4 regions of the Sporosarcina sp. GTC18466 genome follow, and region 2 is predicted to be linked to each of the others. Evidence: riboswitches for the same ligand, from Rfam matches in the RefSeq annotation. Region 2 holds a riboswitch; each other region holds the start of a gene.
The links. A riboswitch is a leader RNA that binds a small molecule or an ion and turns the genes downstream of it on or off. The one in region 2 is predicted to bind S-adenosylmethionine.
Positions count from the first base shown of each region.

Region 1: it holds a riboswitch for S-adenosylmethionine, as region 2 does, so the genes downstream of both, ACZ5FK_RS15400 (methionine ABC transporter ATP-binding protein) here and metA (homoserine O-acetyltransferase MetA) in region 2, are expected to answer to the same signal.
Region 3: it holds a riboswitch for S-adenosylmethionine, as region 2 does, so the genes downstream of both, ACZ5FK_RS08835 (O-acetylhomoserine aminocarboxypropyltransferase/cysteine synthase family protein) here and metA (homoserine O-acetyltransferase MetA) in region 2, are expected to answer to the same signal.
Region 4: it holds a riboswitch for S-adenosylmethionine, as region 2 does, so the genes downstream of both, ACZ5FK_RS10915 (bifunctional homocysteine S-methyltransferase/methylenetetrahydrofolate reductase) here and metA (homoserine O-acetyltransferase MetA) in region 2, are expected to answer to the same signal.

Region 1 covers NZ_AP044037.1:3,072,478-3,078,560, forward strand. Annotated here, with positions in the region: gene ACZ5FK_RS15375 (acyl-CoA dehydrogenase family protein) at 1-595, shown strand, start outside; gene ACZ5FK_RS15380 (arsenate reductase family protein) at 671-1,030, shown strand; gene gcvH (glycine cleavage system protein GcvH) at 1,105-1,488, shown strand; gene ACZ5FK_RS15390 (toprim domain-containing protein) at 1,553-1,894, shown strand; gene ACZ5FK_RS15395 (thioredoxin family protein) at 2,239-2,538, shown strand; SAM riboswitch class I at 2,597-2,701, shown strand; gene ACZ5FK_RS15400 (methionine ABC transporter ATP-binding protein) at 2,819-3,838, shown strand; gene ACZ5FK_RS15405 (methionine ABC transporter permease) at 3,831-4,496, shown strand; gene ACZ5FK_RS15410 (MetQ/NlpA family ABC transporter substrate-binding protein) at 4,548-5,372, shown strand; gene ACZ5FK_RS15415 (DUF1648 domain-containing protein) at 5,417-6,083, opposite strand, start outside.
Region 2 covers NZ_AP044037.1:1,018,136-1,024,218, reverse strand. Annotated here, with positions in the region: gene ACZ5FK_RS05115 (M23 family metallopeptidase) at 1-92, opposite strand, end outside; partial or broken gene ACZ5FK_RS05110 (DUF819 family protein) at 236-421, shown strand; gene ACZ5FK_RS05105 (thioredoxin family protein) at 503-820, shown strand; gene ACZ5FK_RS05100 (glycerophosphodiester phosphodiesterase) at 1,127-1,846, opposite strand; gene ACZ5FK_RS05095 (AbrB/MazE/SpoVT family DNA-binding domain-containing protein) at 1,946-2,230, opposite strand; gene ACZ5FK_RS05090 (YitT family protein) at 2,430-3,287, shown strand; SAM riboswitch class I at 3,460-3,566, shown strand; gene metA (homoserine O-acetyltransferase MetA) at 3,642-4,550, shown strand; gene ACZ5FK_RS05080 (YetF domain-containing protein) at 4,611-5,315, shown strand; gene ACZ5FK_RS05075 (RluA family pseudouridine synthase) at 5,447-6,083, shown strand, end outside.
Region 3 covers NZ_AP044037.1:1,829,962-1,836,044, reverse strand. Annotated here, with positions in the region: gene ACZ5FK_RS08845 (YeiH family protein) at 1-99, shown strand, start outside; gene ACZ5FK_RS08840 (IS1182 family transposase) at 308-2,296, shown strand; SAM riboswitch class I at 2,303-2,417, shown strand; gene ACZ5FK_RS08835 (O-acetylhomoserine aminocarboxypropyltransferase/cysteine synthase family protein) at 2,552-3,853, shown strand; gene ACZ5FK_RS08830 (homoserine dehydrogenase) at 4,766-5,752, shown strand; gene ACZ5FK_RS08825 (glycine betaine uptake BCCT transporter) at 5,803-6,083, opposite strand, start outside.
Region 4 covers NZ_AP044037.1:2,233,466-2,239,548, forward strand. Annotated here, with positions in the region: gene metH (methionine synthase) at 1-515, opposite strand, end outside; gene ACZ5FK_RS10915 (bifunctional homocysteine S-methyltransferase/methylenetetrahydrofolate reductase) at 496-2,355, opposite strand; SAM riboswitch class I at 2,467-2,570, opposite strand; gene ACZ5FK_RS10920 (histidine kinase) at 2,697-2,882, shown strand; gene ACZ5FK_RS10925 (biotin transporter BioY) at 3,510-4,109, shown strand; gene bioB (biotin synthase BioB) at 4,106-5,110, shown strand; gene ACZ5FK_RS10935 (GNAT family N-acetyltransferase) at 5,168-5,746, opposite strand; gene ACZ5FK_RS10940 (CtsR family transcriptional regulator) at 6,040-6,083, shown strand, end outside.

The DNA of each region.
Region 1 (6,083 bases), 1.2 Mb from region 2:
TTCCCGTATCAACCGGATCTTCGAAGGCACAAACGAAATCAACCGCATGATCGTGCCAGGCACATTCATGAAGAAGGCGCTGAAAGGCGAATTGCCGCTTCTTGAGCAGGCGCAAGGCCTGCAAGAGGAATTGCTCATGATGATGCCGGAGGAAGTCGAAGATAAGGCGCTTGCGCAAGAGAAGATGCTCGTGAAAAACGCGAAGAAGATCGGCCTTCTCGCTGCTGGCATGGCGGCGCAGCGTTTCGGAACGAAGCTCGAGCAAGAGCAGGAAGTCCTCGTGAACATTGCGAACATCGCAAACAACATCTTCGCAATGGAATCCGCATTGCTCCGTACGGAAAAAGCGGTCGCGAAGAACGGCGAAGAGAAAGAAAAGCAGAAGATCCTCTACACAGAAATCTTCTGCCAGGAAGCATTCGAAGCGATCGAGAAGGATGCGAAGGAAACCCTTCTTGCGTCCGTTGAAGGCGATAACCAGCGCATGATGCTGTCCGCGCTTCGTAAGCTGACACGCTCGAACCCGTACAATATCATCGCGAAAAAACGCGAAGCGTCCGTCAAGTTGATCGAAGCGGAAAAATACGTAGTCTGATCATCACGTCCAGGCAGGACTTCTTGCCTGGACGATTTTCTGCTATACTGAAAAGAAAAACGGGGTGCATCAGTGATGATTACACTATATGGCTATCCGAAATGCGGCTCATGCCGGAAAGCGAAGAAATGGTTCGAGGAGAAAGGGATCGGCGTGAACGACATCAACATCGCCGAGAATCCGCCATCCGAAGAGGAGCTGAAAGAACTGGTCCGCCAGTCGGGACTTGACCTGAAGAAGTTTTTCAACACGAGCGGCATGAAATACAGGGAGCTCGGATTGAAGGACAAACTGCCGGGCATGACGGAAGAGGAGAAGATCCGCCTGCTTGTATCAGACGGCATGCTCATCAAGCGGCCGATCGCGACAGACGGCGCGCGGGCGACCGTCGGCTTCCGTGAAGACGCCTATGAAGAGACATGGTCACGCGATTAACTTCCTTGTCTTTACGCAGAAGATATGTCAAAATTGAAGAGAAGAAAACATGTATCTATATGGAGGGTTATGGGATGAGCACACCTACAAATCTACGTTATTCTGAAGAACACGAATGGGTGAAGGACGAAAGCGGCAAGTACCGCATCGGCATCACACACTTCGCACAATCTGAACTTGGCGACATCGTATTCGTCGAACTTCCACAAGTGGGAGACGAACTGAAAGCGGATGAGCCATTCGGCAGCGTGGAATCCGTCAAGACGGTTTCCGAACTATACGCACCGATCAGTGGTAAAGTCGTCGAAGTCAACGAAGACCTCGAAGACAGCCCGGAACTTGTGAACGAATCTCCGTATGAAGGCGCTTGGATGGTCGTCGTCGAAGCATCCGACGAATCCGAGCTTGAAGCGCTCATGTCTGCGGAAGACTACGACAAAATGACAGTTGGCGAGTAATTGAGATGAAGGCGTCGGACATTCCGGCGCTTTTTTCTTATGGCGCCGGAGAGGAGCAAGGCATATGGACGACAGCAGAGTGATCTTTGTGGAAGGCGGTTCCGACCGCAAACGGCTGCTATCCGTGCTGGCGGAACCCGTAGACATCGTCTGCACAAACGGCACCGTCAGCCCGTACAAACTGGAAGAACTCATCGCCCCCTACGAACAGCACGATATCTACGTCTTCGTCGACGCCGACGACTCCGGCGACGAACTGCGGGCGCTCTTCACACGCACCTGGCCCGAAGCGATCCACCTCCACACCGAACGCGCCTACCGCCAAGTTGAAACGACCCCGTACCGTGCCCTCGCCATCATTTTGATGGCGGAGGGGTTTGCGGTCCGGACGGATTTGCTTTATTGATGGGGGTTGGCTGATAACGGAAATAGGCGTCCGCCGGCCGAAAATGGGCGTTCCAGTTGGTAAATAGGCGTTCGAGGTCTGTAAACGGGCGTTCGGGCTGGTAAATAGGCGTTCGAGGTCTGTAAACGGGCGTTCGGACTGGCAAATAGGCGTTCGAGGTCTGTAAACGGGCGTTCGGACTGGTAAATAGGCGTTCACGGGACATAAACCGATCGTTCCGGCGTCTAATCGGTCGCCCGCCCTGCTAAACCGTTCATACCGTTCCACCCCGCCGGTTCATTTCATGTTTGCCCGCTGAACTGCTATACTAAAAAACACATTTGACAGACAGAGGAGGACGTGACGTGGAGCAGTGGACGCGGGAGCAGTGGGAGGAGATGCGGTCTGTTCATCCGGACATCGCCTATTATTTGTATACGCCGCTGTGCGGGACATGCCAGGTGGCTTCTAAAATGCTGGAGGTCGTGACGGCGATGAAACCGGAGCTGAAGATCGGCAAAGCGGATTTGAACTTTGTGGAGAGCGTGGCGGCCGATTATGAGATCGAGAGCGTGCCGTGCCTGCTGATCCAGAAGGACGGGGAGCTGGCGAAGAAGATTTATGCATTCCAGTCGGTGCCGTACTTGCTTGAAAAATTAAGTTGACACCCGAAATGAAAGCATGGTATAACTGTTACCAATCAACCGATAACTGAATATGTCGCTCTTATTGAGAGAGGTGGAGGGAAGTGCCCTATGAAGCCCGGCAACCGTCACGGAAGTGAAATGGTGCCAAATCACGCAAAGCGTTTGCTTTGGAAGATGAGAGATCGGAAACACGTATATTTGTGATGCGTATTGCCTTTCTGCTTGTCTGCGGAAAGGCTTTTTATTTTGCCGCGAAGAGCGACTACTAGAATCGACAACAATGAGAGAGGTGAACGGCATGATCCGGTTAACGGACGTTACGAAGCGGTATGGCAAACAAAACTCGAGTACCCTGGCGGTCGATGGCGTTTCGCTTGCCATCCAGCCGGGCGAGATTTATGGCATCATCGGATACAGCGGTGCCGGAAAGAGTACGCTGATCCGGTTATTGAATGGGCTGGAGCAGCCGACGAGCGGATCCATCCAGATTGCGGGCAAGGAGATCGCCTCCATCACGGCGAAGGAGCTGCGGGAGGTCCGGCAGAAAGTGAGTATGATCTTCCAGCATTTCAACTTGCTGTGGTCGCGGACGGTGAAAGCGAATATCGCTTTTCCGCTCGAGATCGCAGGCATGCCTCGCAAGGAGAGGGAGCGCCGGGTGGACGAGCTGATCGATCTTGTCGGCTTGCGCGGCAGGGAAGACGCCTATCCGTCTGAGCTGTCGGGGGGCCAGAAGCAGCGGGTCGGGATTGCCCGGGCGCTGGCGAATGAGCCGGACATGCTGTTATGTGACGAAGCGACATCCGCGCTGGATCCGGAAACGACCGATCAGATCCTGGACCTCTTGACGGATATCAATGAGCGGCTCGGACTGACGATTGTCATGATCACGCATGAGATGCATGTCATCCGGAAAATCTGCCATCAGGTCGCAGTCATGGAGGCGGGCAAAGTCGTCGAAGCGGGACGCGTTTTGAATGTCTTCCAGCATCCGAAAGCGGCCATCACGAAGCGGTTCATCTCCCAGGTGACCGAGAGCGCTGGCGCGGAGCAGACATTGAGCCATATCCGGGAGGAGATCCCGGGGGGCACACTCGTCAAGCTTGTGTTCATCGGCGAAAAGACCGAGCAGCCGGTGCTCTCCAGCGTCATCCGCAAATACGGAATCGACGTCAATATTGTCCAGGGGAATATCTCGCATACGCAGGGCGGCGCGTACGGTACGCTTCTGCTGCAGTTCACAGGGGATGCCGTGCCGGAAGCGATCCGATTTTTGAAAGAGGAAGGCGTACAAGCGGAGGTGATCGGCCATGAGTGAGTTGTTCCCGAACGTCGACTGGACGAAGATGTGGGAAGCGACAGCGGAAACGGTCTATATGACTGCCATTTCGACCGTCTTCACGCTCGTCATTGGCATCCTTCTCGGCCTCGTTCTGTTCTTGACGAGCAGCGGCCAGCTGTGGGCCAACCGGATCGTTAACGCGGTGACCGGCGCGCTTGTCAACGTCTTCCGGTCGATCCCGTTCCTGATCCTGATCATCCTGCTGTTCCCGCTGACGAAATTGCTCATCGGCAAAGTCATCGGGCCGGATGCAGCACTGCCCGCCTTGATCGTCGGGGCGGCGCCGTTTTACGGCCGCATGGTGCTCATCGCCTTGCAGGAAATCGATAAGGGAGTCATCGAAGCGGCCCGTTCAATGGGTGCGAAGACGCGGACCATCATCTTCAAAGTGCTTCTTCCTGAATCAATGCCCGCACTCATCTCCGGCATCACCGTCACGGCGATCGCCCTCGTTGGCTACACGGCGATGGCGGGCGTCATCGGTGCAGGGGGGTTAGGGAATCTCGCCTATCTGGACGGATTCCAGCGCAACCGCGGCGATGTGACCTTCGTCGCGACCGTCATCGTCCTCATCATCGTGTTCATCCTCCAGTTCATCGGGGATACGGCAGTGAAGAAACTGGACAAACGATAAAATCGGGCACAGCCCTTTTGAATAAAAACAAACACCAAAGGAGAGAGACACATGAAAAAACTGACACTCGCATTTCTCACCGCATTACTAGTGCTGGCGCTTGCTGCGTGCGGATCAAAAGACAAGGAGAACGCGGACGATAAGACGATCGTCATCGGCGCATCCAATACACCGCATTCATTCATCCTGAAAGAGGCGGCGCCGCTTCTTGAGAAGAAAGGCTACAAGCTCGACATCCGCACGTATCAGGATTACGTCCTGCCGAATAAAGACCTGGATTCCGGTGACCTTGACGCAAACTACTTCCAGCATATCCCCTACATGGAAGAGCAGATCAATGATTTCGGCTATGATTTCGTCAACGCAGGTTCCATCCATATCGAACCGATCGGCGTCTACTCGAAAAAATACAAATCACTCGACGAACTACCGGACGGTGCGACAATCCTGATGAGCAACTCGGTGACCGACCATGGCCGCGTGCTTGCGATGCTTGAAGAAAAAGGGCTTATCAAACTTGATGAGAATGTAGATAAAGTGAAAGCGGAAGTCAAAGATATCACGGAAAATCCGAAGAACATCGAATTCGATGCGAACTACGAGCCGGCGCTCATGCCGCAGCTCTACAACAATGACGAGGGAGATGCGCTCCTCATCAATTCCAACTATGCGATCGACGCGGGGCTGGATCCGCAGAAAGACGCAATCGCACTAGAAGCGCAGGATTCACCGTACGTCAACATCATCGCTGTCAAAAAAGGTGATGAGAACAAAGAGTCCATCAAAGCGCTCGTCGAGGTGCTGAAATCCAAAGAGATCCAGGACTTCATCATGAATGAATGGAAAGGCTCTGTTGTCCCCGTGACAGCAAAGTGAAGGAAAAAAGCTGCCCGGACAGTCACATCTGTCCAGGCAGCTTTTTACGTGAAAAGGAAAGGGAGCAAGACCGCAAGTCCGATAACGACGATGATGAACACCCAGGAAAGCGGATGGGCCCAGTTATTGGTCCAGCCGACGCCGAACCGTTTCTCGAGAAAGACGGAAGGGTCTTGCCGGTTATAGTAGAAGACGCCGAGTTTCCAGTACTGGTCATCGTCCCGGTCGATGACCTCCCCTTTTCTGCCGGACCCTTGCGTCTTGATCCGGCTGCCGCCCTGTCCGGTTGTGACCGACAGAAAGATGGCGCCCCCCGTCATAAAGACGACCAGGACTAGCGGAAGATACAGCAGCCACGCAGCAGGAAGAGGATATACCATCGAAATGGTAATGAAAGAGAACAGCAGTGTCAACAGAATGCTGCTCAACAGAAGATAGCCGGACCATCTTTTTCTGAACTTGGCGACTTGCTGGAAGGATTCTTCGGGCCTGGATGCGTCAACTTGCAATTTTGATTTTGCGATCGCGAAATTGATGAACAGGAACAGAAGCAGCAGGTACAGCTGCATGACAGGCATGAGCAAAACAGATTTATACGATTTCTCCGCCCATGAAGTGATGTTGCCGCTGAAATCATATTGCATAGGGATCTGATCAGGGATTTTTCCGTAGTTCAGTAACGCAAACAGAAGCGTGGCGATCGTAATAACG
Region 2 (6,083 bases):
TCATTCGGAAGCGTCTCCGTCTCCTCTGACAGGACCGCTGTGCTGAACGATAGAAAAAAGATGAAAGTGAAGGCAACAGCCATTCGGCGCATGACGCAATCCTCCTTTGCTCCTTGTAGTGTGCCCAGAGTGGAATGAATCATGAAGCCGGAAAAGCGGTTTGTTCGATGGCTGGAATAGATATATGAATATGCTATGATTAAGCTAGCAAGTTAGAAGATTTCGAGAAAGGGGAGATCTGGAAGATATTCTGCTCGTCAGCAATGCCAATATCGGAGGAACGACAACCGCGGCTGCCATGGCAATCGCTAAAGGATGGAAGAACCTGATCGGGCCGATTCTCGTTGTTGGAACAATCGGGTACATCATCGGAAACTATATAGGCACAACGCTCGGCCTCTGGTTTGGCACGATGCTATAGAAGCATGCGGGATGGAACTCGCTTCCCGCCGTGCTATACTGACGTAGAGAAACTACCTAGATTCAGACTGGAGTGACAGACATGGAAAAACTGCAATCGAAGGAACAATTCGAGCAGCTGCGCAATGAGGAACGGGTCGTCTTCTTATTTTCGGCGGACTGGTGTCCTGATTGCCGCATCATCGAACCGATCCTTCCCGGCATCGAAGCGGATTATCCCGAATACACATTCATCTATGTAGACCGCGACGACTTTATCGAAATATGCCAGGAAAATGACATCTACGGAATCCCAAGTTTCCTCGCGTTCAATCAAGGCAAGGAAACCGGCCGCTTTGTCAGCAAAGACCGGAAGACACGGGAGCAGATTGAGGAATTTTTGAATAGCCTTTCTGCTTAAATGAAAAGGACCTCTTCTCGTGAAAAAAATGTCTCGAATTTCAAAGGGTCTCTGTACAATCAAAAAAGGCAATTTCTGTTCAGTTTTGATCAGAAATCGCCTTTTTCTTCCTCTCTTCACTGCACTTTTTCCGTAAAGGAGCTAGAGGCGCGGTTTCAGATTGACGGAAAACGTCCGCCCGGAACGGAAATCCACGGCGCCAAACGGAAAAGCCCGGCAGGACCAGTAAATCGTTTCATGCCGAGCTAAAAAGCAACTTGGGTACTTTTCGGTGCCCTTCTCCTGAAAGGAGCTTTCCTTTTTTGCTTATTCATTCAATTCATCATGCATCCGCTCGGGATAATCCGTGAAGATCGCCTGGACGCCGGCTTTTTTCAGCATATGGGCGTACTCCGTGTCGTTCACCGTAAAGGTTCGGACCGGGATGCCGGCTGCGAAAACCTCTTCGAACGAGGGGCGGATTGCGGTTGGGAACAGAACATGATAGCTATCAGCAGGAATCGAGCGTAAATAAGCGAGCGGGCGGACTAGGACTTCCATCGTCAACGCACCAGTCTCAATCTGCGGCGCGAGTTCCTTCGCCTTTTGGATGGCACTGTGGTCGAATGATGACAGGATCACCCGGTCTTCGAAGTGATAGGCATGGATGAGCTCCAACACTTTTTCGACCATCCCTTCATACGGGAAGATGTCTGACTTCAGTTCGATATTTAAAATATGTCCAGTATCTTTGAATACGTTGAACACGTCCCCGAGCGTCGGGATCTGCTGCCCTTCGAAGTCCTTGGAGAACCAGCTGCCGAAATCATATTGGCGCAGCTCCTCGAGTGTCATATCCTTGACGAACCCTTTCCCGTTTGACGTCCTGTCGATCGTTTCGTCATGGATGATGGCAAGTTCACCATCCTTCGTCATATGTACGTCAAATTCGATGCCGTGTACAGGGAGACGGGCCGCTTCCTGAAAGGCTGCAAGTGTGTTCTCAGGGAATGTTCCTGATGCTCCCCGGTGTGCAAAAATGTTCATCTGTCAGACTCCTTCCGGTTTTAAGGGTAGATCGTTACTTTGACTATATCATACGCTCATAAAAAAGACCGTTTTCCACAGGAAGACGGCCTTGATCATTCAATCTACATCGAGATCGCTATTTTCTTTGATTTCCTCGAGGAGAATCTCGGCCCCTTTCGGACTGATGTACATTCCATTGGATAGCCGCCGGTTCTCAGGGGAAATGACACCGGTAACAACACACGCCTCATCGACTACGTATTTCCGCAAGATGATCATGTCGTCATCCACAAAAATTTCAAGAGGCGAGCCTTTGTCCAACTGAAGGGTATTCCTCAACTCTTTCGGAATGACGATACGTCCCAGATGATCCACTTTCCTGACAATGCCTAAACTGCGCATGCATATTTCCTCCTTTTGATATGCAATTCCACCAGTTATTGCTACTCTGCTAGCGGATTTCATATTTTCCAAAATGATTAGTATACTCTGCTTCTATTTCCTTATTTGCTACTATTCCTTTTCTCCTTCTTTTAAAACTTTGCAACCGGACTATTTCTGGTAAAATGAGTAGGGTTATAAAAGGAAAGGAGCAATCGTCATGGCAAATGGTATACGTAAAACTACGGCACTCGACTATGCGCAAATCATCTTAGGCGCTGCGCTTGTCGGCTTGGCCTTTAACTTATTTCTTCTTCCTGCAAGGATAGCGGCGGGCGGAGTTTCGGGAATCAGCACAATCGTCTATGAAATGTTCGGCTATCAGCCGGCATATACGCAGTGGATTATCAATATTCCGCTGATTGTCCTTGGTTTTGTGCTTGGCGGCAAAGAGTTCAGCCTGAAGACAATCGTCGGCACGTTCGCTGTACCGTTCGTCATCTGGCTGACGCACGATATGCATCTGACGCTTCATAATCCGATGCTGAGCGCGATTTACGGGGGGATTATGCTTGGCATCGGGCTTGGCATCGTCTACCGCGGAAACGGCTCCACCGGCGGCACTGCGCTGATCGCCCAGCTGCTCAAAAAGTATACTGGCATCTCGAGCGGCTTTTCCCAGCTGATCGTCGATGGGATTGTCGTCGTGACGTCCGCATTCGTTTTCAACTTTGAACTTGCCCTGTATGCCCTCATGTCCATCTACGTGACAAGCAAGGTAATCGACTTTGTCCAGCTGCAAGTTTCTCCGACAAAGCTGGTCCTCATCATCACGGAGCATGAGCAGCAAGTGCAGGCGATCATCCGCGACGAGATCGACCGGGGTCTTACAAAAGTGAAATCGACGGGCGGGTTTTCCGATCATGATAAAACGATGATCTTCTGCGTAGTGGAACAAGCGGAGGCGGTTTATTTGAAGAAGGTTCTGCAGACTGCCGAACCGACCTCCTTCGTCATATTCTTGAATGCTTCTGAAATACTCGGTCTCGGATTCTCAAAAGCTAAAATATATCAATAATTCATGCTTCACTCTAATTATTGCAAAAAATAAGTGTTTTGTCTAGGCGATGCTAGGTATATATGCCTTTTTGCAAACTGCAAGTGCTGCTGGATATGCAAAGACCGAATCATCCGGAAATTAATAGATGCATTTTAGAAACATCATGGTATACTAGTGAAAATTGAATAGTTCCTTATCAAGAGAAGCTGAGGGATTTGGCCCGACGACGCTTCAGCAACCTCTGCGCAAGCAGGAAGGTGCTACTTCCAACAAGATGTGAATCTTGAGAGATAAGAGCGATATAGAAGCAATGCCTCGTTCCTGTCTCCAGCGGAACGAGGCTTTTTTAATTGAGATGAAGGGGGAATGGCAATGCCAATCAATATACCGAAAAGCCTGCCCGCAGGCGAATTGCTGAAAGAGGAAAAGATTTTCATCATGGATGAAGAACGGGCGACCACGCAGGATATCCGGCCGCTCAGCATTATCATCTTGAACTTGATGCCCGAGAAGGAACGGACGGAACTGCAGCTGCTCCGGCTTCTTGGCAATACGCCACTCCAGGTGAACATTTCGTTTCTGCATACCGCATCGTACGAGTCCAAGAATGTGAGCAAAAGCCATCTGGAGGAATTCTATACGACATTCGATCAGATCAAAAACCGTAAATTTGACGGGATGATCATCACAGGCGCGCCGATTGAGCATCTGCCCTTCGAAGAAGTCGTATACTGGGATGAAATGAAGCAGATCATGGACTGGTCAAAGACGAACGTGACATCCGTCCTTCATATTTGCTGGGGAGCGCAGGCCGCGCTGTACCACCATTATGGCATTGACAAGCATGACTTGCCCGGAAAGCTTTCCGGCGTCTACAATCATACATTGACCGATCCGACCGTCACACTTGCGAGGGGCTTCAACGATGAGTTCAGAGCACCGCATTCGCGATACACATCCGTTTCCATCGACGAAATCAAATCCCATCCAGGCCTTGAACTGCTGGCCGTTTCGGATGAAGCGGGGGCGTTCATCATCCTGTCCAAAGATGAGAAGCATATCATGGTCACCGGTCACCTGGAATACGATGCAACGACACTGGCAGAGGAATATGAGCGGGATCTTGCAAAAGGGCTCGATAGTGAAGTGCCTGCTAATTACTTCCCTGACAATGATCCCACCAGGCGCCCTCTCAATACATGGCGTTCCCATACGCATCTTTTGTTCTCCAATTGGCTGAATTATTATGTGTACCAGGAAACGCCGTTTGATTGGAAGTAAGCTCCGGAGCGCATAATTTCACCTGGACAGCGCACACTCCTTAACACGGAGGTGTCACAAATGGGTGATGGTTTTTTTAAGTTTGAGTTTTGGGAGATGACAGCCCGTGTCATATCCACATTCATTGTGCTGCTGATCCTTGCAAGATTCCTTGGAAAAAAACAGATTTCCCAATTGACGTTTTTCCATTACGTAACTGGAATCACAATCGGCTCCATCGCAGGGGAAGTCGCGGCGCAATCAGAGACCCCTTTTATTAATGGTATTTATGCAATGGCTTTATGGGCGGTTTTGACCTATGCCATGAACCTGATGACATTGAAGTCGAAAAAAGTCAGGGTCTTACTGGATGATGAACCTACCGTCATCATGCATAACGGAAAACTGAATGAACAGGCGATGAAGAAAGAACGCTTGAATTTGAACGATCTGAATATGATGCTCAGGGAACAAGGAATCTTCTCCATCAAAGACGTAAACTATGCCATCTTGGAGACGAATGGACAATTAAGCGTTCTTGTCAAAGCAGATCAAGGGCCGGCGACGAAGAAAGATGTGAAAGCGCCAGCACCTGACCCGAAATACATTCCAACTGAAATCATATCTGACGGGAAAGTCCAGACAAAGAACCTTCAGGAGCTCGGTCTGACCGAGCAGTGGCTGAACGAACAGCTGAAGAGCCAGGGCATCGGGAAGGCACACCAAGTGTTTTACGCGGAAATCCAGCAAGACGGCAGTCTGCATGTAGATCAGCGGTCTGCATAGGAAGGGATTCGCCAACGCGGCGGATTCCTTTTTAACTTGTTTGGTGATGGGGCAGCTGCTATGGTAGAATAAACGATTGATATCCATTGCCAATAAACGGTTACTGACCATAGAAGATCTAGGAGGCACTTATGCGTAAAGATCAAAAACAGCCCTCACGCCATTCGGCTGCTCATCATGTACAAGAGGAATCGGAAATGCTCCCATTCTTGCTGCAAGCACTTGGGAAAACAAGCCGTAATTCTGTGAAATCCATCCTGTCCAGGGGACAAGTGAGTGTGAACGGCACCACGGTCACCAGGCATGACCATGTGCTGCGGCCAGGAGACCAAGTGGAAATTCTCATGAACAAGGCGGCAAAGGAGGAAAGCCGCCTGCAGGGGATCACTATTCTCCATGAAGATGATGATTTGATTGCGGTGGATAAAGAAGCGGGTCTTCTGACGGTTGCTGCAAAAGACAAGTCTGAAGTCACTGCGTTCAGCCAAGTGGCAAAATATGTCCGCGGGATGAATCCGAAAAACAGGGTCTTTGTCGTCCACCGGCTCGACCAGGGTACGTCCGGCGTGCTGCTGTTCGCTAAGAGTGAAGAGATGAAGCGGAAATTGCAAGACAACTGGAACGAACTTGTGAAACTGCGCTTGTATACTGCACTCGTGCAAGGGAACGTCAAGAAGGATGAAGGCACGGTCAAGTCCTGGCTCAAAGAGACGAAGACATTCAAAATGTATTCCTCTCCGGTGGATAACGGAGGGCAGCTCGCCATCA
Region 3 (6,083 bases), 810 kb from region 2:
GTCAGCCTGCGCGATCTTCGTGAACGCGCCATGAAGCCGCTTCTCGCCATGACGATTACGTCAATTGTCGTATCGGTGGTTGCATATTTTATTATCTGAATCAGAGAGGAGCTGTCCAGAAAGTCAGTGAAAACTGAGTTTCTGTGGCAGCCCTTTTCTTGTTGAAACGATTACCCGACGAGAGCTCTCCGAACCCGTTGCTTTCCGTTCCAGGCGGACGCGTTCCTGGGGGCGTGCGGTGAGCCTCCTCGTCGCTGCGCTCCTGCGGGGTCTCACCTGACACGCTGATCCCCAAGGAGTCGCCGCCTTGCACTCCAAGCAACTGGCGACCCGTGTAAAAGACTACAAAAAAATCGCCCTTTCTAGTAAGATGAAGTCACCACAACCCATCAAAGAAAGGACGATTCTTATGTGTAACCCGAAGATTACTTGTGATGAGTATACCACAAAACAACTCCACTTTTCCATTGAAGAGACAGAACCTATTTCCCCGCAATCAAGCGTACGTACACGGACGTTCAAACCCTACAATAACCGTCAGGCATTCGCCATCTTCGATGTCGAGGGACTTATTCCGGCACATCATGTCGCGCGAGTGGTCGATGAGATGATCGAATCCATCCCGGACGAGCAGCTTTTCGCCTATTACTCCGGTGGAGGGAGAAGCCCCTTCCACCCGAAGATGATGCTTAAGGTCATCCTCTACGCCTATTCCCAGAAAGTCTACTCCAGCCGCAAAATCGAGACGCTGATCCAGGAGAACCTGCCTGCCATGTGGCTGGCCGCCTGTCAGACACCCGACTTCCGTACACTCAATGAGTTTCGGAGTGTACGCATGGCCGCGATGATGGATGAGTTATTCGAGACGATGATCCTAAAGCTGATCGAGGAGAACTATATCACAATGGAGAACTATTTCCTGGACGGCACCAAGATGGAGGCCAATGCCAATAAGTATTCGTTCGTCTGGAAGAAGTCGACAGAGCGGTACGAAGGGAAACTGAAGGAGAAGATCCAGGAGACACTCGCGTCCATCCATGAAATCGCGCAGGCAGAGGGCATGGAACTTGGCGAATTCCCCAAGGAAGAAGCGAAACCGGAAGAGCTCCAGCAGCTGGCGGAAAGACTGGAGGAACAGGTGGACATCCTGACAGCGGAAATTGAGAAGACAGAGTCGGTCCCCGATCGCAAAGCGCTTCGCAGTCGACGCAGTCTCCTACGGAAGCCGGCCAAACTGATCCGGGAAGATTTCCTGCCGCGTCTACAGAAGTATGCCCGTCATCATGACCTCTTCGGTGATCGCAACAGCTTCTCGACAACGGACCCGGACGCCACGTTCATGCGGATGAAAGAGGACCATATGAAGAACGGCCAGCTGAAGCCTGGCTATAATGTACAGATGGCGACCGAGAATCAGTTCATCGTGTTCTATACGATACATCAACGGCCGACCGATACCCGCTGTTTCGTCCCGCATCTTGAGAAACTTGCGGCATCCCGGCTTCCGATGCCGACACGTGTGGTGGCCGATGCCGGCTATGGCAGTGAAGAGAATTATCTATACGCCATCGGCGAGGAGAAGGAATCCCGTTTCGACTTCCTGATCCCCTATTCCACGTATCTGAAGGAGCAGACGCGGAAGTACAAAAAAGACATCAAGAATGCGAAGAACTGGACCTACGAGGAAGCGGCCGACCAGTTCATCTGTCCGCAGGGACGCCGTGTCCCCTTCAAGAAATACCAGGACAGGAAGAATGCATCCGGCCTTGTGCAGAGCTATAAGATCTATGAATGTGAAGATTGTGCCGACTGTCCTCTTAAAGCGCAGTGTACAAAAGCGAAAGGCAACCGGCAGGTCCATTGGAATCCAATCTACGAAGAAATGAAAGCGAAAGCCAAGACAGCCCTTGAATGTGAGACGAACAAAGACATCTACGCCAAACGGAAAGTGGAGGTCGAAAGTGTGTTCGGTCATATCAAGGGCAATCGGTCGTTCCGCGGATTTCTCTTGCGAGGCCTCGAGAAGGTCAACGCGGAATTCGGGATCGTGGCACTGGCCCACAACTTCCTGAAAGTGGCTGGCATCCGCCAGCCGCTTTCAGGAGGACCGGATGGAAAACCAAAAACAGGTGGAGAAAAACGATTCGTTTTTCTCCACCTGTTTTATTTTAGGGACTTATTGGACAGCCCCTTTTTTTCTCCATTCATCCGAACGTTCAGAAAGATTTTTGTTTTTCCTCTTGACTTTCAAAATATGAGTCTCTATACTGTTCAACAAGATGAAAAACTGAATTAACCCATACTCTTATCAAGAGCGGCGGAGGGACTAGGCCCTGTGATGCCCGGCAACCGGCAAGTGACAAACTTGCAAAGGTGCTACTTCCTACAGAACGTGCGAACGGTCTGAAAGATAAGGGGAGGAATACGCGTAAGCATACCCCTCTTCCTTAGCGAAAGGGGTATTTTTTATTCCAATTAACCCCTGAACGCCTCCGCACAGCAAGCCTGCTGCCTTTTTCATCTGACTACTACATTTTTGGAGGTCATTCACATGTCAAACAACCCACTCAAACCCGAAACACTACTTCTTCACGGCGGCCAGCAGCCGGATCCTGTCACAGGTTCCCGCGCAGTGCCGATCCACCGCACTACATCCTTCGTGTTCCGCGATACGGAGCATGCGCAGAATCTCTTCGCGCTTGCCGAGGCGGGCAACATTTATACGCGCATCACCAATCCAACTGTCGCTGTGTTCGAAGAGCGGATTGCCCTGCTGGAAGGCGGGACGGCTGCTGTCGCGTTGTCATCCGGCATGGCGGCGATTGCATTTTCCATTTTGAATATCGCAGGAGCGGGCGATGAAATTGTTGCTGCCAGCAATCTATACGGCGGCACATACAATCTGTTTGCGGTGACGCTGCCGCGTTATGGCATCACGGTGAAGTTCGTCGATGCTACGGACCCTGAAAATTTCCGGGCAGCGATCACGGATAAGACGAAGGCGCTGTTCGCCGAAACGATCGGAAATCCGAGCCTCCATGTCCTTGATATTGAAGCGGTCGCGAAGGTGGCCCATGAGAATGGCATCCCGTTCCTCATCGACAGCACATTCGCTTCCCCATACGGAGCGAACCCGATTGAGCACGGTGCGGACGTCGTCATCCATTCCGCGACAAAGTGGATCGGAGGGCACGGGACAACGATTGGCGGTGTCGTCGTCGATGCCGGCAAATTCGACTGGACGCAAGGGAAATTCCCGGGCTTCACAGAGCCGGATGAAACGTACCACGGACTTCGTTATGGCATCGATACGGCAAACGCCGCGTTCGCCACAAAGCTCCGCGTACAGTTGCTGCGCGATTTCGGCCCTTGCCTCGATCCGGACAGCGCGTTCAACTTCCTGCAAGGCCTGGAAACACTTCATCTCCGTGTAACGCGGCACAACGAGAATGCGCAGAAAGTGGCGGAGTTCCTGCGTGACCATCCGGCCGTCGACTGGGTGACATATGCAGGATTCGAAGACCATCCATCAGCCGCTAATGCGAATAAATACTTGAAAAACGGGTCAGGCTCCATCATCGTCTTCGGCATCAAAGGCGGACGGGAAGCAGGCCGCAAGGTAATTGACAACGTGAAGATCTGGTCACATGTGGCAAACGTCGGCGACGCGAAATCGCTCATCATCCACCCGGCTTCGACAACCCACCAGCAATTGTCTGCCGAGGATTTGAAGAACTCTGGCGTCTCGGAAGAGCTCATCCGCTTGTCCATCGGCCTCGAGTCTGCTGACGACATCATCGAAGACTTGAAGCAGGCGATTGAAAAAGCAGTGCCTGTTGCTGCAGGAAAGTAAATTCTTTTGTTGGCAGGAAGTCCGGACGGATGGATGAGGCCTCATTCGGCAATCGGGCTATCTCATTCGATAGCCATCCGACCGGGTTCATCGATTCAGAGTTGATTAATGTTTGGAATAGGTGTTCTTAGTTGTAAGTAATGGATTGATCGGCCGGCTAAATGAATTGATAGGCTGGTAAAATGGATTGTTCGGCAGGTTAAATGGTTCGAACAGCCGGTTAAATGAATCGCTCGCCGGGTTAAATGAATCGATCTGCCGGCAAAATGGTTCGCTCACCCGGTTAAACGGTCGCTCATCTGCGATTACAAGGATGCGAGACTAGCGGGATGCGGCGGAAAACAGTTTCATCGTCCGAAACGGGCGCTCGAAGGTGGTAAATAGGCGTTCATCAGCCGAAACGGGCGCTCGAAGGTGGTAAATAGGCGTTCATCAGTCGAAACAGGCGCTCGCGAGTGGTAAATAGGCGTTCATCAGCCGAAACAGGCGCTCGCGGGTGGTAAATAGGCATTCATCATCCGAAACAGGCGCTCGCGGGTGGTAAATAGGCATTCATCATCCGAAACAGGCGCTCGCGGGTGGTAAATAGGCGTTCATCATCCGAAACGGGCGCTCGCAGGTGGTAAATAGGCGTTCATCATCCGAAACAGGCGCTCGCGGGTGATAAATAGGCGTTCATCAGTCGAAACGGGCGCTCGCGGGTGGTAAATAGGCGTTCATCAGCCGAAACAGGCGCTCGCGGGTGGTAAATAGGCGTTCATTATCCGAAACGGGCGCTCGCGGGCGAGAAATAGGCGTTCATTATCCAAAACGGGCGCAACCAAATAATCAACAGGAATATGCAAGCATCCGGCCGTCTCATTCGACTGCCGGTTGCTTCGTTGCTGGCAGTATGAGGAAAGGAGTGGTGGTATGCCGTCCATCAAGGTGGCGCTGCTGGGCTTCGGCACAGTTGGAGAGGGCGTTTATCGAATATTGCAGGAGAAGCGGGAGCAGATCCGTGCGCATACCGGATATACGATTGAGGTCGATGCCATTTTGGTGAAGGATGTGGCGAAGAAGCGAAAGGCGGCGTCTGGGGTCCTCGTGACGGATTCAATTGACGAGATCCTCGCGAGACCCGGCATCGAGGCTGTTTTCGAGGCAATTGTCGGCGAGGAACCGGCGTATACGTATGTATCTCAAGCGATTGAAGCCGGGTGTCATGTCATTACTGCGAATAAAACGATGTTTGCGAAACACGGCCCAGCCCTGTTGAAGCATGCCGAATTCCGGGATTTGACGGTCGGATATGAGGCGACTGTCGCGGGCGGGGTGCCGATCATCCGGACAATCCGCAATTTGCTGGCGGGCGATCGGGTGCGCCGGATCCAGGGCATCGTGAATGGGACGTCGAACTTCATTTTGACGAAGATGCGGGAGGATGGCATTCCGTTCCATGGAGCTCTTAAGGAAGCGCAGGCGCTAGGTTATGCGGAGGAGGACCCGGCGGACGACGTGAGCGGGATGGATGCGTTCCGGAAAGCCATGATCCTCAGTTCCCTTGCGTTTGGCCGGCAGCCGGAATGGGAGCGCGTCCAGGCAGCCGGCGTGGACCACATTAGCATCGAGGATATTGTGGAAGCGAGGGAAAGCGGCTTGCGGTATCGGCATATCGCGGATATTTGGACGGATGATGATGGGAAGCCGCATGCCGAGGTCGGCCCTGTCCTCCTCGGTCCCGATCATCCGCTCTACAGCATCGATGGCGTCGATAATGCGATCATCACGGAAACCGAGTATCTTGGCGCTCTGACGCTCGTGGGACCGGGTGCCGGCATGTACCCGACCGGGAATGCGATGGTCAGCGACTTGCTGCATGCCATCCGGATCAAAGAAGGGGCCGCGGTACTGGCATAATCAATCATACGAAAAGGCATTGCACGGATGACCGGTGCAATGCCTTTTTCTTATTGTTTCTTTGGTTTGGTAATCGGAGTTTCGTTGTTCAGCGCCTTGAGAAGCGATATGACCATCAGCAGCATGACGAACGAGAACGGCAAGGCCGCGATGATGATCGTATTCTGCAACGCATCCAGGCCGCCGACTGACAGCAGGATCAAGGCGATGGTCGACTGGATGACACCCCAGACAATCTTGACGTTGTTCGCTGGTGTCAGGGAGCCGTATGTCGACTGCATGCCGAGTACGAATGTCGCAGAGTCGGCACTCGTGACGAAGAACGAAGCGA
Region 4 (6,083 bases), 1.2 Mb from region 2:
GCTTTGACATTCAGCATATCCTGGCTCGTCTCCATGAGCAGGAGGTCAGCGCCCCCTTCGATGAGCGCTTTCGCCTGCACATAAAAGTCTTCCGAGAGTGCGTCGAATGTGATGCCGCCTGTGACAGACAATGTCTTCGTCGTAGGTCCGATTGCACCGGCCACGAAGCGGGGACGCTCAGGCGTTGAGAATTCTGCTGCGCACTCTTTCGCGAGCTCGACCGCTTTTTTATTGATGGCGTGGGCATGCTCCCCAAGGCCGAATTCGTTCAGGACAAGCGGAGTGCCGCCGAATGTATTTGTGCTGATGATGTCAGCGCCTGCTTCAAGATACTCCGAATGGATCTTTTTCAAGATGTCGGGCCGCAGGATATTCAGGTATTCATTGCAGCCTTCATAGTCCTCTCCGCCAAAATCCTCCGCGGACAGGTTTTCGGCTTGCAGCATCGTCCCCATCGCTCCGTCAAGAATCAGGATGCGCTTCTCCAGTTGTTGTTCAATAAGATGTTTCGGCATGGACCAAACCCCTCTCCTTCTGTGCATCAAGTTCGTTTATATGATCTATCAATTCTAGTGACATATCATAGCGGAGAAACGGCGTGATGATATAGATGCCGTTGAACAGGCTTGCCGCCGTATCGATCAGTTCCTTCGCTATCGCAATACCCTCAGCTGTCGCCTTCTGACGGTCTTCGCCGCAAGCTCGCATCCTCTCCAGTACATCATCTGACAGCTTGATGCCCGGCACTTCGTGGTGCAAGAATTCGGCATTGCGGATATTCGTCAGCGGCATGATGCCGAGGAAGATCGGTGTCTCCAGATGTTTTGTCGCTTCGTGGATCTCAATGATTTTTTCCTTTGTATAGACAGGCTGCGTGATGAAATAATCAGCGCCGCACTCGATTTTCTTCTCGAGCCGCTTCACGGCACGATCCAGCACCCGGACATTCGGGTTGAAAGCAGCTGCTACTGAGAAGTTCGCTTTCTTGCGGAGCGGTTTCCCCGAGAAGGAAATCCCTTCATTCAATTGTTTGATCAGCTGCAGCAGCTCCATGCTCGATACATCATAGACGCTTGTCGCACCCGGGAAATCGCCGACTTTAGTCGGGTCCCCTGTCACCGCAAGGATATCGTGGATGCCGAGCGCATCCAGTCCCATGAGATGCGATTGCAGGCCGATCAGGTTATGGTCGCGGCACGTGATATGGACGAGCGGCCGGATGTCGTTCTCGAGTTTCAAGATCGACCCCATCGCCATGTTGCTGATCCGCGGGGAAGCGAGGGAATTGTCCGCCATTGTGACGGCGTCGACTCCTGCAGCATACAGCTGTTTCGCTCCTTCGATATAGGGGGCTGTCTCCAGGTGGCGAGGTGTATCCAGCTCGACAATCACCGTCCGCTTGGTTTTCGCCTTCTCGTGAAGCGGTTCATGGCTCGCAGGCTCCGCTTCCCGGATGATGATCGGCTTCTTCGGTCTCGCGGTCTTCTTTGTGACCGGCGCAAGACCAGCCAGATGTTTCTTGGCGGCAGCGATATGATTCGGCGTCGTGCCGCAACAGCCGCCGATGAGCCGGACGCCTTCATTCCGCAACAGGACAGCGGCCCGCCCGAAATAATCCGTCTCCGACACATAGACGATCCGTCCGTCTTCCACGTCAAGCAGACTCGCATTCGGCGCAGCGGACAGGAAAGCGCGCTCCGGCAATGTGACCGTCTCGAACGCCTGGATCGTATGATAAGGGCCGAGGCGGCAGTTGACACCGACGACATCCGCCCCGATCGCTTCCAGTTCATGGAGCGCGTCATTCAGCTGCAACCCTTGCTGCAGCACGCCGGGCTCTTCCATGGATACTTGGGCGATGATCGGCAGGTCTGTCAATCCGCGCAACTCCTTTACAACAGCGGATAACTCATTAAAATCATAATACGTCTCAAGCAACAGGCCATCCGGTTGTCCGGAAAGGAGGGGGTCTGCCTGCTCCCTGACGATACGGAGCACATCTTCTATTGACAGGTCGCTGCGCCGGACGCCACGCAGCCCGCCGATCGTGCCGAGTACGTACTGCCCGCCTGGCGCGGCCGCTTCTTTGGCGATCTGGACGGCCGCTTCGTTGAATGCTTTCACCTGATCTTCAAGGCCATAGCGGGCGAGCTTATGGCGGTTTGCGCTATATGTATTTGTCTGGATGATATCTGCACCCGCCGCAATATAATCGGAATGGATCTTGGCGATCGTCTCCGGCTTTGTCACATTCAGTTCTTCATAACAAAAATCAATGCCGTTGGAATAGAGGAGGGTCCCCATCGCTCCGTCAGCCGTCAATATATTCGTCTTCAATTTTTCTAGCAACTTCATCCCATCGCACCCTTTCATGTTATATCAGCCGGCGGCAGTGAGAAGGTTGGAAAAATAAAAAAAGCCTTCATTGAAAAAAGAAGGCTTTTACATGCGTGGAATGAACGCTCCTTCTCATCTGCCGGACAGCTTGCCCGCTGGAATTAGCACCTGACCACGTATGGCTGGTTGCTGAAGCGTCATCGGGCCAGTCCCTCGGCTTCTCTTGATAAGAATCATTATTAGGTTTTTCGAAATATTTAACACATCATAACGTGGATTCCCCATGGCGTCAACCCTCGTTTGCACAAAAGGGCGGATATGATACACTTGCGGTAGGACAAACATGGAAGGTGAACGGCTTGCGAATATTCAAATACTCGGTTCCGATCGCGATCATCGTAGGATGGATCGCCTGGTTCATGCTCGGCAATAACTTTCAGGAAGTCCCAAAGGAGCACCGTCTCTGGATCGTGCTAGGGGCGGGCCTGCTCAGCGGGATCCTCGCTTATTTCCTCTTTCCGAAAAGCGAGGAACGAAAAAAATAGAAGAAGTGGCGCACTGGCTTTCCGCTAGTGCGTCTTTTTATAGTGGGCATGAGTGCGTGCCCCCAATTATGCTCGTGAACGCCCGTTTAGCCATGTCGAACGCCTGATTCGGCCCAGGAACGCCCGTTTAGCCATGTCGAACGCCTGATTCGGCCCAGGACCGCCCGTTTAGCCATGCCGAACGCCTGATTCGGCCCAGGAACGCCCGTTTAGCCATGTCGAACGCCCGATTCGGCCCAGGAACGCCCGTTTAGCCATGTCGAACGCCCGATTCGGCCCAGGACCGCCCATTTAGCCATGTCGAACGCCCGAATCCGTCCAGGAACGCCCGTTTAGCCATGTCGAACGCCCGATTCGGCCCAGGAACGCCCATTTAGCCATGTCGAACGCCCGAATCCGTCCATGAACGCCCATTTAGCCATGTCGAACGCCCGATTCCGCCCAGGAACGCCCGTTTAGCCATGCCATGCGCCCGAATCCCAAATAACCTGCCAGGCCTTCCTCCAGCCAACGCCAACAGCCTTTCATTTGTGTTAACCTAAAATAAAATAAGGTTGACACAATACCTCGTAATCTTATATTCTAAAAATGGAATACATATTTGGAAATGGAAATGGGGTTATTTGTATGACGACTGCTACAGTAAAGCAAAAGGGGAGTATGAGTGCGCTGAGCCTGGTGTATTGCGCCATGTTCGCTTCACTCATGATGATCGGTGCCAATATTACATCGTTCGTGCCGTTTTTAGTGGTCGGCGGGGTGCCGATCACCTTGCAGACATTCTTCGCCGTTCTTGCGGGATTGCTGCTCGGCAGCCGGCTTGGGGCGGTTGCCATGACGGTCTATATGGCTGTCGGCCTGGCGGGTGCACCTGTATTTGCGAAATTCTCGGGTGGGTTTGGCCAGCTCCTCAGTCCGACATTCGGGTTTGTCGTTTCCTTCATTATCGTCGCCTATATAGTAGGGAAGATTGTTGAGAAGAACAGCAGCTTGAAATCCTATATTGCAGCTGCGATTTTGGGGACGGTCATCAACTACCTGATCGGCACGAACTGGATGTATTATGCCTATAAGTTATGGGCTGCTGCACCCCCGGTATTTACGTACAAGATTGCATGGGCCTGGATGGTGCCTCCGCTGCCGAAAGATTTCCTCCTGGCCATACTGGCTGGAATCTTTGGCTACAGGATGTCTAAAGTGCTCAAGATCAAGAGGGCGCTGCGATGAATTATGAAGCACTCGCTGATCGTGTATTGCAAGGACATGAGTTGACCGGCGCGGAGGCGCTGTCCATATTGGAGTCGCCGGATGAGGATCTGCTTCCTCTTCTCCACGCTGCTTATAAGATTCGGAAACATTACTTTGGCAATAAAGTAAAACTCAACATGATCATTAATACAAAATCCGGCCTTTGTCCGGAAAACTGCGGATATTGCGCACAATCGATCGTCTCAAAAGCACCCATCGAGAAGTATGCGATGATGAAACAGGAAGAGATTGTCGCGGGAGCGGAACGGGCTGCAGCTGCTAGCGCGGGAACATATTGCATCGTCGCAAGCGGCAGGGGGCCGGTGAACCGGGAACTCGATATCGTCGTTGAATCCGTTAAGGAGATCAAAGAGAAGCATCCTCAAATGACGGTTTGCGCATGTCTCGGCATCTTGAAGCCGGGCCAGGCGGAACGTCTCAAAGAAGCGGGCGTCGACCGGTACAATCATAACCTCAACACATCTGCCGCCCACCATAGCAGCATTACGACTTCTCACACGTATGAGGACCGTGTTAGTACGGTTGAATCTGCAAAGACCGCAGGCATCTCGCCTTGTTCGGGAGTCATCATCGGCATGCGTGAAACGAGAGAGGACGTCATCGATATGGCACGCAGCCTCCGCGTGCTGGACGCGGACTCCATACCGGTCAACTTCCTGCATGCGGTCGACGGCACGCCGCTCGAAGGCACGGATGAGCTGACACCCCTTTACTGCTTGAAAGTGCTCAGCCTTTTCCGGTTCATCAATCCATCCAAGGAGATCCGGATTTCGGGCGGACGGGAAGTGAACCTGCGCTCGCTCCAGCCGCTTGGCCTATATCCTGCGAATTCCATCTTTGTCGGTGATTATTTGACGACAGCGGGCCAGGAAGGTGACAACGATCTTCAAATGCTCAAAGACCTCGGTTTCGAAGTCGACCTGCTTCCACTTCAAAAAGAGGCTGCCAGTATTTCTTGAATAATTCCTGCCAACCAAAAAGCACGCAGCCGGCTTCTCGCCGCGCGTGCTTTTTCGTCATACCCGGTATGGTTCCAAGATGTTCTCCTTCCCGTCCGTCAAAAAGTTGAACACTTTATCTGAAGGGTCGTATGGTTCTCCGTAAAATGCTTCATCCTTGTACGTATGGATATCTTCGTACGTCTGTTTCATCGCTTCGTAAACACTTTTCTCATCCGCATCTTTCGGGGACCAATACAGGATCTCGAGGTCATTGTGCTCGCCTGTCGCGATTGAACGGCGGCGATATCCGATGCGGGAAGCGTGGTGGAAATGTTCCCTTGCGTAAAAACGCAGGCGCTTCATCGTATCGGTATCCTCATAATCAACCGGTTCCACTTCGAGGATGATCGGCTTCCCTTTCTTTTTCAATGACATCAGCAACTTCTTTCCCAGTCCTGCGCCGCGTGATTCGGCGGAGACAAAAAGGTAATCAATGAAAATGAAAGATTCCATCTCAACATACATTAGAACGTGATGAGGTCCTTCTTCTTTTATATAGACATTCTTCTTATCTTTCAGCAGCGCGTCCATATGTTCTTTTGACTTCATTTCTTCAATCGGGAAGTACTCACTCAGCTTCTTGTACCAGTTCATGTTGGTAAATCTCCTCCACAGTCGCTATGTACCTGGAGCTTTTTGTTTAAAGAGGGGCCAGTCGTGTGTATAGCATAGGTGTCAATGCTTTGGGGGAAGGACCCTAAATAAGAGGAAAAAAGAGGTCAGAAAAAAATCCTCAGCTTACTGTATACCCGTTCTCACCATATGCAAACATTTTTCCGGATAGTAGGCAAATTCATTGCGAAAATCAAATGGAATCATGTAATATAAAGTCAAAGATAGTCAAAGTCAATTGACATTCACACTTCGAAAGGGAAGGAGTGAAAAACATGCGGAACATTTCGGACATAATTGAAGGGTATTTAAAAATGAT